One region of the Streptomyces sp. NBC_01341 genome, then DNA from elsewhere that is predicted to be linked to it. Evidence: riboswitches for the same ligand, from Rfam matches in the RefSeq annotation. Region 1 holds a riboswitch; the other holds the start of a gene.
The links. Region 1 has a riboswitch for cyclic di-AMP ahead of OG206_RS04225 (M23 family metallopeptidase). Riboswitches for the same ligand answer to the same signal wherever they lie in the genome.

Region 1 (7,454 bases):
AACCGTTGAGCCAGTGTTTTGCCCCTGAGGCAAATAATTTGCCTCAGGGGAAAGTTCCTGGCCCAATGGGAGTATGAATCCTCCTGACGGAGGGGTGGCCGACGACCTTCCGGGAGTCGCGCCACGCCTGCGCGAACTACGCCGCGACCGCGGTCTGACCCTGGAGAGCGCTGCCGGGCGGGCCGGACTCTCTCCGGCCCACCTGTCCCGGCTCGAGACCGGCCGCAGGCAGCCGTCGCTGCCGATGCTGCTCGGTCTCGGCCGGATCTACGGTACGACCGTCTCCGAGCTCCTGGGGGAGATGCCGCCCGAACGTGACGCGATCGTCCGTGGCGGGCCGATCGGCGATGCTCCCGGCGACGGGTCCGGCGGCTGGCTCTACCAGCAGGCGGGCGGCTCGGGACGCGCCATGCAGGCGCTGCGCGTCCACGTCCCCTACGGTACCGAGAGCGAACTCGTGCGCGTCCACCCCGGTGAGGAGTGGCTGTACGTCCTCGACGGCCGCCTCGGGGTCGTCCTCGGGGAAACCGTGCACGACCTCGATCCTGGCGACAGCGCGCACTTCGACTCCCTCACCCCGCACCGGATCGCAGCCCTCGGGCGTGGCGGGGCCCGGCTGCTGTTCGTCCACACGCTGCTCCAGAGCCCGGCCGCCGAGCTGTGCCTGGGCCCCGCCGTCCGGCTCTGATCCCGCGCACCCCTGTTTCCGTTCCGGCCCGGACTGCCCATGGCGGCCCGAGTGCCGTCGCCCCGGCCCCGAAGGGCCGCAAGGAAGGACTGTCATGTCCGATTCTGAGTACTACGACCCGCTCACCCCGCGCACCCGGCGCGGGGACGACGACGGGGACACGCAGGAGAAGCGGATGCCCCGCGGGGTGGTCATCCGGCTCATCGCCTACCTGGTGGCCGGGCACGTCGTCGCGGCATTTCTCTTTCTCCTCTTCACCGTGGCGGGCAAGGGCTGAACGCCGACGCCGGGCCCGGCCCGGCCCGCTCCTCTTCGTGCCGGGCCGGGCCCGGCCACCGCCGTCAGGCGCCCTCGACGAGGCGTACGCGCAGCTTGTCGCGCGTCTCGTGGCTGATCTTCAGCCCTTCGCGGAGATAGCGGTCGGTGCTGCCCCAGGTCTCCTCGATCGCGGCGAACGCCGCGTCGAGATATTCGCGGTGTGCGCCGAAGAGCGGGTTGAGCAGTTCCATGACCTCGTCGGACATGCCCACCGGTGACGTGTCGCTGCGGCGGACCTTGTAGCGGCGGTGGGCGTCGTTGGACTTGAGGTAGTCGGCCTCGATCGCGTCCTTCTCGACGCCGACCGCCAGCAGCGAGACCGCGACCGACAGGCCCGCCCGGTCCTTGCCCGCAGCGCAGTGCATCAGCGCGGGAACACTGTCCTCGGCGAGTGCGTGCAGGACCCGGCTGTGCTCGGCGGTCCGGTCCGTGATGATCGAGCGGTAGGACAGGACCATGCGTTCAGTGCCCTTGCCGTCGGCCAGGATCGAGCGCAGCTGCTGGATGTTCCCGTCGCGGACCAGTCGCCAGAACTCCGCGCCGTCGGCGGGGTCGGAGAGCGGAATGCTGACATTCCTGACGCCGGGCAGGTCCACGTCGTATCCGTCGAGTTTGTGGTCGGCGGCGTTGCGGAAGTCGAAGATCGTGTGCAGGCCCAGTCCGGCGAGGAACGCGGCGTCGGCCTCGGTGGCGTGGGCCAGGTGACCGCTGCGGAAGAGGCGCCCGGAGCGCACGGTGCGGCCGTCGCTCGTCGGCAGCCCGCCGACGTCGCGGAAGTTGCGGACACCGGTCAGGTCCACCTCCGTCGGCTCGGGGCCGGCCGGGGGGACCTCTGGCAGCTGCGTCACAAGGGCTCCTGGAGGGTCTGGTGCCGGCGCCGCTCGCCGACGGGGCACGCTCGCGACGATACGACATGGCTGCATCGCGCATGCGTCGCGTCCCTGTCGTATCGGCCGACGGGGGAGGGGTGGGCACGTGGTGTCCGTATTGGTGCATTTAATGGAACATGCCCCACTTGTGCGGGACGTGGGGGGACGCGGGTGAGCGGGATCATATCCGTGACGGTGTGTGGTGAAGGCGCCTGTGAGTATTCCGGACGCCTTACGGAAAGCCAAGATCCGTAATCCACGGAGTGTGACGGTAATTCTGTAACGGAATTGAATCGGGGATTCCGCTCGGGAATCCGAGGCTTGTTACCCGCGTCCTCGCTCGCCTACGGTCACGGTCAATCCGGACGGAACGCCGAATCCTGCCGCCGCCCGGAATCCGCACCGACTCACGTGTGGCAGGAGCGGGGGAACCAGGTAAGTCGCCGGCCGGAGCGATCCGGAACGGCTCGGGGTCAAGACGCGTCACCACGCGGCCGGGCATCTCCAGCCCGAACCCGACAGCTCACCTCGCAGGCGCCGGAGAGGAACTCCCCATGCCCGCAACAGGCAAGCACCGTCGCAAGAAGTCCGGTCCGCTCTCCCGCGGCATCCTTGCCGCAGGGGCCGGCGGCGCCGTACTCGCCCTCCCGCTGATCGGCGCCACCGGTGCCCACGCGGCGGAACCGGCGTCCCCCGCGGCGAAGTCCGCTGCCGTCACCCGGAGCGCGCCCGCCGCCGTAGCGAAGGACTCCCCGAAGACCTACACCGTGGTGTCCGGCGACAACCTCGCGAAAATCGCCACCGCCAAGAAGATCAAGGGTGGCTGGCAGAAGCTGTACAAGGACAACCGCGACGTCATCGGCGACAACCCCGGCCTCATCGTCCCGGGCATGAAGCTGACCCTCGGCGCCAAGGCATCCGGCACCGCCGGGAAGCCGACGGCCGCCACGCACGCGCAGGCCGAGACGAAGCCGGCCACGAAGGCCGCGCCCGCCGCCGAGAAGGCCGCCGCGTCGGAGAGCACCGCCTCCGGCTGGGCGGCCCCGGTCGAGAACCCCACGGTCACCACCCAGTACCACGTGGCAGGCGCCAGCTGGGCCAGCGGCTACCACACAGGTTCCGACTTCCAGGCCGCCTCGGGCACCAGCGTCCGCTCGATCGGCCCGGGCACCGTGGTCTCCGCCGGGTGGAGCGGGGCGTACGGCAACGAGATCGTCATCCAGCACAGCGACGGCATGTACTCCCAGTACGCGCACCTGTCCTCGCTCGAGGTCTCGGCCGGTCAGACCGTCACCGGCGGCCAGCAGATCGGTCTCTCCGGAACCACCGGGAACTCCACCGGCCCGCACCTCCACTTCGAGGTCCGCACCGGCCCGAGCTACGGCTCGGACGTCGACCCGATCGCCTACCTGCGTTCGCACGGCGTCTCCATCTGAGGGACCTGACCCAGAGGTCGAGAGAGGGGCGATGCGCCGCGGCGCATCGCCCCTCCGCTTATTCCGGCTTTACCAAAACCTGACCGGGTGGTCTTTCTCACCACCCGTCAACCCCCTATTGCGGTCGCGTAGGTCACATTCGAGGGTGCAGGATAAGCCCTTGTGGCAGACGATTCGAGAAACAAACAACACGTCATCATCGGGTCGTACGCAGCGATTGGCGACAGTTTCACCGAGGGTGTGGGCGACCCCGGCCCGGACGGGAGGCTCGTCGGCTGGGCGGACCGTTTCGCCGTCCTCCTCGCGGACCAGCTCCCGGTCCCCGACGCGATGGCCGGCCCGGTGGACGACCCGCACGGAATCTTCCGGTACGCCAATCTCGCCGTACGCGGACGACTCCTCGACCAGATAGTCGAGGAACAGGTACCCCGCGCGAAACAGCTGGCCCCCGATCTGGTCAGCTTCTGCGCGGGCGGCAACGACATCCTCCGCCCGGGCTCGAACCCGGACGACGTGGCCGAGCGCTTCGAGCGCGCGGTGGCCGACCTCACCCAGGCCGTCGGCACCGTCATGGTGACCACCGGCTTCGACACCCGCGGCATCCCGGTGCTCCGGCACCTGCGTGGCAAGATCGCCACCTACACCGCACACGTCCGGTCCATCGCCGACCGGTACGACTGCCCTGTTCTCGACCTGTGGTCCCTGAGGTCCGTTCAGGACCGGAGGGCCTGGGACAACGACCGGCTGCACCTCTCGCCCGAGGGACACACCCGGGTCGCGCTCCGCGCCGCCCAGGTCCTCGGACTCGACGTGCCGGCCGACCCCGACCAGGCGTGGCCCCCGCAGGCACAGAGGGGCACCCTGGAAGTGCGCCGCGACAACATCAACTGGGCACGGGAGTACCTCGTCCCGTGGATCGGACGACGGCTGCGCGGTGAGTCCTCCGGAGACCACGTGGAGGCCAAACGCCCGGACCTGCTGCCACTGTGACGGGCCGCCCGGATCCTCAGCGGCCGCTGACGAAGGGCAGGAGCGGCCGGGCCGGATCCGCGGACACGAGCGGAGCGGACGCGAGCCCGTCCGGAGCGGGCATTCGCACCGGGCGGGCGGGTATCCGCTCCAGAACGCCGCCCGCGAAGACGTCGTACAGCGGCAGCGTCTCCAGGTGCACGTAGCCGATGTGACAGTCGCACACGTCGAGCGGGCAGCCGCGCGGACCGAGGGCGTCACGGTAACTGCCGTCGTAGAGGTTGCCGAGCTCGGCGCGGACGAAGTGGCAGCGCCGTACCGTCCCGTCGCCGTCCACCGAGACGACCGACTCACCGGTCCGGCAGGGCAGACCCGCCGAGCGGTGGGGGTGCCTGCTGTACGGGAACAGCGGGTCCAGTGCCGTCCAGTCGGCCGCCTCCTCGTCCGTATAGGTGTGCCCCTCGGCGGCGTTGACCCAGAGGTAGACCTCCGGAGGCAGCGCGGCGCGCAGCCGGCGGGCCTCGGCCAGGTGCTCGTGCAGACCGACGATCCCTACGCTGTGGCGCACCCCCAGTGCCGTGAGCTCCCGGCACCGGCCGAGGAACCGCTCGTACGGCGTCTGGCCCGGGTGGTAGGTGCACCACAGAGCGACCTTGTCCCGCTCCGCCTCCGCCAGCCACGCCGTACGGCCGCTCAGATTGGTCTGGACGGCGACCCTCGCGATGTGCGGCAGGCGGGACAGCTCGACGAGTGCCCGCCGGTACCAGGAACGGACCAGCGCCTCGCCCCACGGCGTGAACAGCACCGACAGCCGGTCGCCCGACTGCGCGGCGGCCCAGCCGGTGAAGCGCTCCAGGGCCGCACGGTCCGCGCGCAGCCGCTCACCGCTGTCCCGACGCTTGGCGAACGGGCAGTACGGGCAGTCGTAGTCGCACGAGGCCAGCGGGCCCCGGTACAGGATGGTCAGGTCCTTGCCCACCGGCCGGCTCACTTCGCCTCGTACGCGGCCATCGCGGCCCGTACCTCCGGGGAGAACAGCTCCGGCCCGAGCGCGTCGGAGTGGGCCAGCCCCTCGGGGGAGAGACGCAGCAGGCCAGGGTCCGTGGTGCCGTCGAGCCAGCCGCGCGTGGCGAAGAGTTCCAGCTCGGCGCGGAAGTCGGCGTACGGATCGGCACCGAATCGGTCGCGGTACTCGGCGGTCCTCATGCCCCGGGCCTGGAGGAGCGACTGCAGCAGATGCCGCCTGCGTGCCTCGCCCTCGTCGACGTAGCGGCCGACCTCCGCCCGGGAGAAGTCCGCCGTGGCGGTGAAGCCGTCGATGATGCCCCTGACCTCCCGCATCTCCACGGCGTAGTCGAAGGAGTAGTGGAGGGAGGAGGTGTACGACCGGGCCCCGCAGCCCAGCCCGATCATGCCGTCGGTCTGACAGGCGTAGTCCTCCGGCCCCGTCGGCGTGGCGTCCCCGCGGCGGAACATCCGCATCGACACCTGCTCGTAGCCGTGCGCCAGGAGGTGGTCCCGGCCCGAGCGGTACAGCCGGAGCCGCTGTTCGTCCCAGGCGGCGTCCGGAGCGGGCCCCGTCCCGGCCACGGTTCCGGCGCTCCGGCGCCCGAGGCCGGTCAGCGGCCGCACGTACAGCGGGTAGAGGTACAGCTCCTCCGGGCGCCAGGCGAGAGCTGCGTCCAACGAGGTGCGCCAGCTCGTCTCCGTCTGGCCGTCCATGCCGTAGATCAGGTCGATGTTGAGTACCGGGACGCCTGCCTCACGGATGCGGCCGAGGGCGGCCTCCACCTCGGACCGGTGCTGAGGGCGCACCGCCGCGCGAGCCTCGGCATCCACGAAACTCTGTACGCCGATGCTGATCCTGGTGGCTCCACGGTCGGCCAGGACGGACAGCCGGTCCGCGGTCGCGGTCGACGGTGAGGTCTCCACCGACAGGGGAATGGAGCGGAGATCGGCGCCCATCCTCTTCTCCGTGATGTCGCAGAGGCGCTCCAGCTCCCCGGCGTCGAGGTAGGTGGGAGTGCCGCCGCCGAACGCCGCCGCCGCGAAACGCACCGGAGTGTCGTCGCCCAGCGCGTCACGGACGGCCACGGCCTGCCGGTCGAGTGCGTCGAGGTACCGGGTCGTCAGCTCGCCGGGTGCGCCGATCCTCGTGAACAGGTTGCAGAAGCCGCAGCGGACCTCGCAGAAGGGTATGTGCGCGTACAGGGAGAGCGCGTCCTTGTTCTCCTCGGCCCACAGCCCGCTCAGAAGCGGGCGCCCGGCGGGATGGGAACCGAGCGGGCGGTAGGCGGTCTTGTGGGGATAGGCGTACACGTAGCTCACGTAGGGGCTCGTGGTGGTGACGGTCATCGTGCTGCCCCCGGGTCGAGGAAGAAGTGGGCGTAGGGCACGGTCCACACGGCTTCGTGCCCGAGCCGGTGTCCGGTGTAGCCGTCGTCCCCGTACGCCGTGCCGTGATCGGAGCAGACGATCGCGAAACACCTGCGGCGGCTGCTCGCCGCGTCGAAGAGCCGGCCGATGTGCCGGTCCACGTACTCCAGGGCGGCGGCGTGGGTGGCTTTCGAGTCACCGGCTCCGGCCGTGGCACCCGACAGGTGGAACCAGTTGGGCTGGTGCAGCGCCGACACGTTCACGAAGAGGAAGAGCGGCTGCTCCTCGGGAAGTTCGGCGACGACCTGTTCCGCACGCGTGACCTGTGCCTCGAAGGACGTGGGTGAGCCGACACCGAACTCCGGCTCCCAGTGGCTCTCCTGGAACATGCCGGGCAGCACCGAACCCAGCGGCGGTCGGCGGTTGAAGAAGCCCACGCCGCCCACGCAGACCGTGCGATAGCCGACCGCGGCAAGGCCCGAAAGGATGTCCGGAGTCTCGTGCACGAAGGTGCCGTCCGCGGTCGACTCGCTGCCGGCGAAGCGGGCGGCGAACAGGCGCGGGTGGGGGCCCGGGGCGGCGGGCGTCGGCAGGAAACCCGCGAAGATCGCCTGGTGGGAGGCGTAGGTGAAACTGCCCGGTGCGTGCCTCTTCTCCCAGACCCCACCGGGGAGATGACGGGCGAGATTCGGGATGCGCCCCGCCGCGGCCAGATCGCGGGCGACGTCGAACCGCAGCGTGTCCAGGGTGACCAGCAGCAGATCGTGGCTCCCCACGACCGCGTTCATGTCCGGGTTC
Region 2 (7,454 bases), 3.5 Mb from region 1:
GCGCAAGGCTGAGCTGATGACGCATCTGCTGAACATCGATCCGCCGGACCACACCCGGCTGCGCCGGCTCGTGTCCAAGGCGTTCACCCCGCGCCGGGTCGCCGAGTTCGCGCCGCGGGTGCAGGAACTGACGGACAGCCTCATCGATTCGTTCATCGAGGAGGGGAAGGCGGACCTCATCCACGACTTCGCCTTCCCGCTGCCCATCTACGCGATCTGCGACCTGCTGGGGGTGCCTCGGGAGGACCAGGACGACTTCCGGGACTGGGCGGGGATGATGATCCGCCACGGCGGCGGCCCGCGGGGCGGGGTGGCCAGGTCGGTCAAGAAGATGCGCGGTTACCTCGCCGAACTCATCCACCGCAAACGGGAGAATCCCGGCGACGATCTCATCTCCGGCCTGATCAGGGCCAGTGACCACGGTGAGCACCTCACCGAGAACGAGGCCGCGGCGATGGCCTTCATCCTGCTGTTCGCCGGCTTCGAGACGACCGTCAACCTGATCGGCAACGGGCTCTACGCGCTGCTGCGCAACCCCTCGCAGCGCGAGCGCCTGGAGCGCTCGCTGGCGGCGGGAGAGACCGAGCTGCTCGCCACGGGCATCGAGGAGCTGCTGCGCTACGACGGGCCGGTGGAGCTCGCCACATGGCGCTACGCCACCGAACCCGTGACGCTGGGAGGGCAGGTCATCGGGGCGGGGGACCCCGTCCTCGTGGTGCTCGCGGCGGCCGACCGCGACCCCGAGCGATTCCAGCATGCGGACACCCTGGATCTCGCTCGGAGTGACAACCAGCACCTCGGTTACGGTCACGGCATCCACTACTGTCTGGGGGCGCCGCTGGCCCGCCTGGAAGGGCAGGTCGCCCTGGCGACCCTGTTGAAACGGCTCCCTGACCTGCGGCTTGCCGTCGATCATGCCGATGTGCGGTGGCGCGGAGGCCTCATCATGCGTGGACTGCGCACGCTTCCCGTGGAGTTCGGTCCCGGCCATACACCGGCGGAAGGTGACATTCTGTCAACTCTGTGACTTTCACGTGATCTCCGCTGCATCGACTTGTGACACACGTTCGAGTAGAGCTAGGTTCACCGTTCGACTCACCCGTCACATGTCAGTCACACGGAAGGCAATCCCATGGGCTCCGCGAACGGCAGACACCGTCGCCCTCGTCAGGCACCCGCCATCGTCGTCGCCGCAGGCGTCACAGGATCGGCGATTGCCATCCCGCTCCTCGGTGCCGGTGGCGCGCAGGCCGCAGACGCCTCGACGTGGGACCGCGTCGCCGAGTGCGAGAGCGGCGGCATATGGAGCGCCGACCTCGGCAACGGCTACTACGGGGGACTGCAGTTCTCCGAGGCCACCTGGTCCGCTTACGGCGGCACGGCGTACGCGTCCCGCGCCGACCTCGCGAGCCGCTCGCAGCAGATCGCCATCGCCGAGAAGGTCCTGGACGACAAGGGTCCCCAGGCGTGGCCCAGCTGTGCGGTGATCTCCGGGCTGGCGCTCGACGGGGCGCTGCCGGGTATCGACCCGGGCGACGAGCCGTCCGCCGAGCCGACGGACACCGCGACCCCGTCCGCGACCCCCTCCGCGGAGGAGTCGGACGACGCGGGCGCGAAGGGCAAGGCGGGCAAGGGCGCGTCCGACGCCAAGGCCGACAAGGGAAACAAGGCGGACAAGTCCGGCACTGCGCCTTCCGCCACGCCGTCCCCCGAGGCGTCCGAGACGTCAGGAGCCTCGAAGGGTGACGGGGTGAAGGCCGGGAAGCATCGCGGCACGCCCGCTCCCGAGGCGGGCACCGGGTCCGGAGCGGTCGAGGGGCGCGAATCGGGCAGGCACGCCTCGCGGGGCGCGTCCGAAGGGCGTCAGGGTGCGGAGGGGACCTACACCGTCCAGGAGGGCGACAACCTCTGGGCGATCGCCGACACGGAGGAACTCCCCGGTGGCTGGCCCGCGCTCTACGAGGCCAACAAGGACGAGCTCGGCTCCGACCCCGACCTGATCCTTCCCGGCCAGAGTCTGGACCTCGGTCTCGGCCTCGGCGCGGACGCGAGCGGGACGCAGGCGGAGACCCCGGCCGCCAACTGATCAAAAGCGCGAAAACACCCCGAAATCAGGGGTAGTTCAGAGGCCTATGTCCACTTATGTGTAAGTGAGACATGGGTCTCTTTGCTTCAACTGGCGTGTCATGTACGCCCGGTCTGTCCATATCCGCTCCGACCTGCGCGAACGGCCACCCTCGCTGCTCGGTAAGGCGCTGATTGACCGTTATGCCCATTTTTGAATGTAGGGGTTGTGTGTGTTTACGGTCGGAGCCGCTCGCACCGCGGGCACCTTCGACCGTCACGCCGAATCCTGCCGTCGGTCGGGGGGAACGACGCGTAAAGCGCCGTAGGCAGGAGCGGGGGACCCAGGTAAGTGCCGGAACCCGGCCGTCGGAAGACGGCTGAGGACCGGCTGGGGGTGAAGTCGTCCGCGAGTGCGGTCGGCCGGGCAACTCACAGGCCCGAACCCGACAGCTCACCTCGTAGGCGTCGGTGAGGAGAACCATGCTGCTTTCCAGCAAGGGCAAGCACCGCAGCCCGTCCAAGGCCGTCCGCATCGCCACCCTGGCGGGCGTCACCGGCGCGGCCATCGCCGTCCCCCTGATGGGCGCGACCGGTGCTTCCGCTGCCTCCGTCGACACCTGGGACGCCGTCGCCCAGTGCGAGTCCGGTGGCAACTGGTCCATCAACACCGGCAACGGCTACTACGGCGGCCTGCAGTTCTCGGCCTCCAGCTGGGCGGCCGCCGGTGGCACGCAGTACGCGGCCCGCGCCGACCTGGCCACCAAGGGGCAGCAGATCGCCGTCGCCGAGAAGCTCCTCGACCTGCAGGGCCCGGGCGCCTGGGCCTGCGCCGGTGCCGGCGGCCTGACCAACGACGGTGTGGACCCGGGTGTGGACACCGGCGCCGCGCCGAAGGCCGAGACGAAGGCGCAGCCGGAGCGCACGGCCGAGCAGCCCGCTTCGCGCAGCGAGAAGCGCACGGCTCCCAAGGAGACCGTCACCACCCCGACCGGCCAGAAGGTCGAGAAGGGCGACGGCGAGTACAAGGTGAAGGCCGGCGACACCCTCAGCAAGATCGCCGAGGCGAAGAAGGTCAAGGGTGGCTGGCAGAAGCTGTTCAAGCTGAACGACGACATCGTCGACAAGGCCGACCTGATCTTCCCGGGCCAGCAGCTCCACCTGAAGTAGTCGCGAGCGGTACGGGGCCCTCCTCCGCCCCGACGGCCCGGCCCGGCGCGCCCACCCCCCTGTGCGCCGGGCCGGGGTCGTGCCCGGGGGTTCCAGGGGGCTCCACGGTGAGGCCCGTGAGGGGCTCCTGTGGGGGCAAGCGTTCAAGTGTTGTAGTTACTGGCCAGTAAATATCTGGAGCTTTGCCCGTAATGAAGGCCCTTGGGTCCTTTTTCGTCCCAGGGGACGGGCGGACGGCCGACGGAGCGGGCCGAGCCGGTTAGGCTCGTGGCGCAAGGCCACAGTGACCCTGCACATCCAGTGTCATATCCCAGAAGGAGATGCCTCGTGCCGTCCATCGACGTCGTCGTAGCCAGGGAAATCCTCGACTCCCGGGGCAACCCCACGGTCGAGGTCGAGGTTGGCCTCGACGACGGCAGCACGGGACGTGCTGCTGTTCCGTCCGGCGCCTCCACCGGTGCGTTCGAGGCCATTGAGCTTCGCGACGGCGACCCCAACCGCTACCAGGGCAAGGGCGTCGAGAAGGCCGTCCTCGCCGTGATCGAGCAGATCGGCCCGGAGCTCGTCGGTTACGACGCCACCGAGCAGCGCCTCATCGACCAGGCGATGTTCGACCTGGACGCCACCGAGAACAAGGGCTCCCTCGGCGCCAACGCCATCCTCGGTGTCTCGCTGGCCGTGGCGCACGCCGCGTCCGAGGCCTCCGACCTCCCGCTGTTCCGCTACCTCGGCGGCCCGAACGCGCACCTGCTGCCCGTTCCGATGATGAACATCCTGAACGGCGGCTCCCACGCCGACTCCAACGTGGACATCCAGGAGTTCATGATCGCGCCGATCGGCGCCGAGTCCTTCTCCGAGGCCCTTCGCTGGGGCGCGGAGATCTACCACACGCTGAAGAAGGTCCTGAAGACCAAGGGCCTCTCCACCGGTCTCGGCGACGAGGGCGGCTTCGCCCCCAACCTCGAGTCCAACCGCGCCGCCCTCGACCTCATCCTCGAGGCCGTCAAGGAGGCCGGTTACGTCCCGGGCCGCGACATCGCGCTCGCGCTCGACGTCGCCGCGTCCGAGTTCTACAAGGACGGCGTCTACGAGTTCGAGGGCAAGTCCCGCTCGGCCGCCGAGATGACCGAGTACTACGAGGAGCTCGTCTCCGCGTACCCGCTGGTCTCCATCGAGGACCCGCTGTACGAGGACGACTGGGCCGGCTGGAAGGTCATCACCGACAAGCTGGGCTCCAAGGTGCAGATCGTCGGCGACGACCTGTTCGTGACCAACCCGGAGCGCCTCGCCCGCGGCATCGAGGAGGGCTCGGCCAACGCCCTGCTCGTCAAGGTCAACCAGATCGGTTCGCTGACCGAGACCCTGGACGCCGTCGAGCTCGCCCAGCGCAACGGTTTCAAGTGCATGATGTCCCACCGATCCGGTGAGACCGAGGACGTCACCATCGCCGACCTCGCGGTCGCGGTGAACTGCGGCCAGATCAAGACCGGCGCCCCGGCCCGCTCGGACCGTGTCGCCAAGTACAACCAGCTGCTGCGCATCGAGGAGATCCTCGACGACGCCGCGGTGTACGCGGGCCGTTCGGCGTTCCCGCGGTTCCGCTTCGAGAGCTGACGGCCCGAGTCCGGAGCACCAGCCTCCGTCCGTCCCCGCATCCGGTCCCGTACCGTGTGCGGGGACGTACGTGCGTAACGGGGAGGCGTGAGACATGGCCGGGAAGGACCGCGACCGGTTCTCCACCGCGACCAGGCTGCGACTGCTCGGTGAGCAGACGGCGGCCCGCGTCTACCGGTCCCAGAACCGCCGCCAGGCCCGCCGCTCCAGGCTCACCGGGCGGGCGGCGTTCCTGGCGCTGATCGTCTGCTCCTTGGTGGTTGCCCTGGCGTACCCCATGCGGCAGTACATCTCCCAGCGCGACCAGATCGCCGATCAGGAGAGGCTGTCGAGGGAGGCGCGCCAGCGGACCGAGGAGCTGCGCGACGAGAAGGCGCGGCTCAAGGACGACGCGTACATCCGCCGTCTGGCCCGCGAGCACCTCCACTACGTGGTGCCGGGGGAGACCGCCTTCACGGTGATCGACCCCGACACGGCCGAGGTGCGCCGCGGTGATCCGGGGGCGACCGGGCGGCCCTGGCACTCCAACCTCTGGGACGGCGTCGACAGCGCCGACCGCGAATGACCCCGCCCCCGCAGCGGCTCTGGTCCGGGTGCACACACCGTGCCCCGCTCCCGCGCCGACACATACAGACCGACCGATGACATTCAAGGCAGGCATGGACACGCCCCCTCCGCAGACCGAATCCACCACGCCCACCCCTGCGGACATCGCCGCGTTCGAGCTCCAGCTCGGCCGCCCGCCGCGCGGGCTGCGCGCCATCGCGCACCGCTGCCCCTGCGGCAACCCGGACGTGGTCGAGACCCAGCCCCGTCTGGAGGACGGCACGCCGTTCCCGACGACGTACTACCTGTCGTGCCCGCGTGCCGCCTCCGCGATCGGCACGCTGGAGGCCAACGGGGTCATGAAGGAGATGACCGCGCGCCTGGCGGAGGACCCCGAGCTGGCCGCCGCCTACCGCGCGGCCCACGAGGACTACCTCGCCCGGCGTGACGCCATCGAGGTCCTGGAGGGTTTCCCGAGCGCGGGCGGCATGCCGGACCGCGTGAAGTGCCTGCACGTCCTGGTCGGCCACTCGCTGGCGGCCGGCCCCGGGGTCAACCCGCTGGGCGACGAGGCGATCGCGATGCTGCCGGAGTGGTGGGCGAAGGGCCCCTGCGTCACGCCGTGCGGCGACACCGACGCGTCGTGACCCCGCGCGGTATCCGTCCAACCACAGGAGCCCCATGACCCGCGTTGCCGCCATCGACTGCGGTACCAACTCCATCCGTCTGCTCGTCGCCGATGTGGAGCCGTCCACCGGGCAGTTCACCGAGCTCGACCGGCGCATGCGGATCGTCCGCCTCGGGCAGGGCGTCGACCGCACCGGGCGGCTGGCTCCCGAAGCCCTGGAGCGCACCTTCGACGCGTGCCGTGAGTACGCGGCCGTGATCAAGGAACTCGGCGCCGAGCGCACCCGTTTCGTCGCCACGTCCGCGTCCCGCGACGCGGAGAACAGCGACACGTTCGTCCGGGGCGTCCTGGACATCCTGGGCATCGAGCCCGAGGTCATCAGCGGTGACCAGGAGGCGCAGCTCTCCTTCGACGGCGCCACGAAGGAACTGACGGGCAGCGACCACCTGGAGAAGCCGTACCTCGTGGTGGACATCGGCGGCGGCTCCACGGAGTTCGTGGTCGGTGACGACGACGTTCATGCGGCCCGGTCCGTGGACATCGGCTGCGTGCGTATGACCGAGCGTCATCTCGTCGTGGACGGGGCCGTCGTGGACCCGCCCACGCCGGACCGCGTCGCCGCGATCCGGGCGGACCTGGATGCCGCCCTGGACCTGGTCGAGGAGACGGTGCCGATCGCCTCGGCCGCGACGCTCGTGGGCCTGGCCGGGACGGTGACCACGGTGGCGGCGATCGCGCTCGGTCTGGAGGAGTACGACTCCGGGGCCATCCACCACTCCCGTGTCTCGGCCCGGCAGGTCCGGGAGATCACGGCGCGGCTGCTCGCCTCGACGCACGAGGAGCGCGCGGCCATCCCCGCGATGCATCCCGGCCGGGTCGACGTGATCGCCTCGGGTGCGCTCGCGCTGCTCGCGGTGATGGAACGCAGCGGTGCCACCGAGGTCGTCGTCAGCGAACACGACATCCTGGACGGGATCGCCTGGTCGGCGGCGTGATGACAGAGCCGCCGCGGGCGCGGTGAGATGCTGCTCATGCGCATTCCCGCCTGCACCTTTGAGCCTGCGAAAGGCCTCCCCGGACCCGTCCGGAGAGGCCTTTCGCGCAGCGCCACGACGAAGTTCGTGAACTTCTTCACAAGGAATTCGGCTCCACTGGGCGAAGTTCTTCGTCCGGGGGGCCGTACGGGCCGCTCCGAGGGGCGCCGGCGCGCGGGGCGGGGGTGTTGCGAGGGTGTGGCCGGGGTGTGTCCGGGGCAGGTGTCCGCTCGTACCCGGCGGCTCAAGGCCAGCTCACAAGCGGTGAACAACGTTCGCCCGGATCCCCTGGTTCCCCCGGCGGACCATGACCTGGGTCACGTGGGCGGCGAAGTGTAGCAGAGGGTCGCGCATACCTTGTGAAGGGGCTCACGAGCATGCCTCCCGAGGGGGGTGGA

Region 2: linked by a shared signal. The riboswitch ahead of OG206_RS19535 (transglycosylase family protein) and the one ahead of OG206_RS04225 (M23 family metallopeptidase) in region 1 are both predicted to bind cyclic di-AMP.

What each region holds. Positions count from the first base shown of each region.
Region 1 is NZ_CP108364.1:938,186-945,639, reverse strand. Features, by position in the region: gene OG206_RS04245 (aspartate aminotransferase family protein) at 1-9, shown strand, start outside; gene OG206_RS04240 (helix-turn-helix domain-containing protein) at 74-688, shown strand; gene OG206_RS04235 (DUF6126 family protein) at 783-965, shown strand; gene OG206_RS04230 (tyrosine-protein phosphatase) at 1,030-1,854, opposite strand; cyclic di-AMP (ydaO/yuaA leader) riboswitch at 2,266-2,425, shown strand; gene OG206_RS04225 (M23 family metallopeptidase) at 2,430-3,311, shown strand; gene OG206_RS04220 (SGNH/GDSL hydrolase family protein) at 3,474-4,301, shown strand; gene OG206_RS04215 (STM4011 family radical SAM protein) at 4,318-5,259, opposite strand; gene OG206_RS04210 (STM4012 family radical SAM protein) at 5,268-6,635, opposite strand; gene OG206_RS04205 (STM4013/SEN3800 family hydrolase) at 6,632-7,444, opposite strand.
Region 2 is NZ_CP108364.1:4,404,197-4,411,650, forward strand. Features, by position in the region: gene OG206_RS19525 (cytochrome P450 family protein) at 1-1,027, shown strand, start outside; gene OG206_RS19530 (transglycosylase family protein) at 1,133-2,086, shown strand; cyclic di-AMP (ydaO/yuaA leader) riboswitch at 2,376-2,547, shown strand; gene OG206_RS19535 (transglycosylase family protein) at 2,548-3,234, shown strand; gene eno (phosphopyruvate hydratase) at 3,562-4,848, shown strand; gene OG206_RS19545 (FtsB family cell division protein) at 4,943-5,413, shown strand; gene OG206_RS19550 (DUF501 domain-containing protein) at 5,508-6,041, shown strand; gene OG206_RS19555 (Ppx/GppA phosphatase family protein) at 6,076-7,017, shown strand.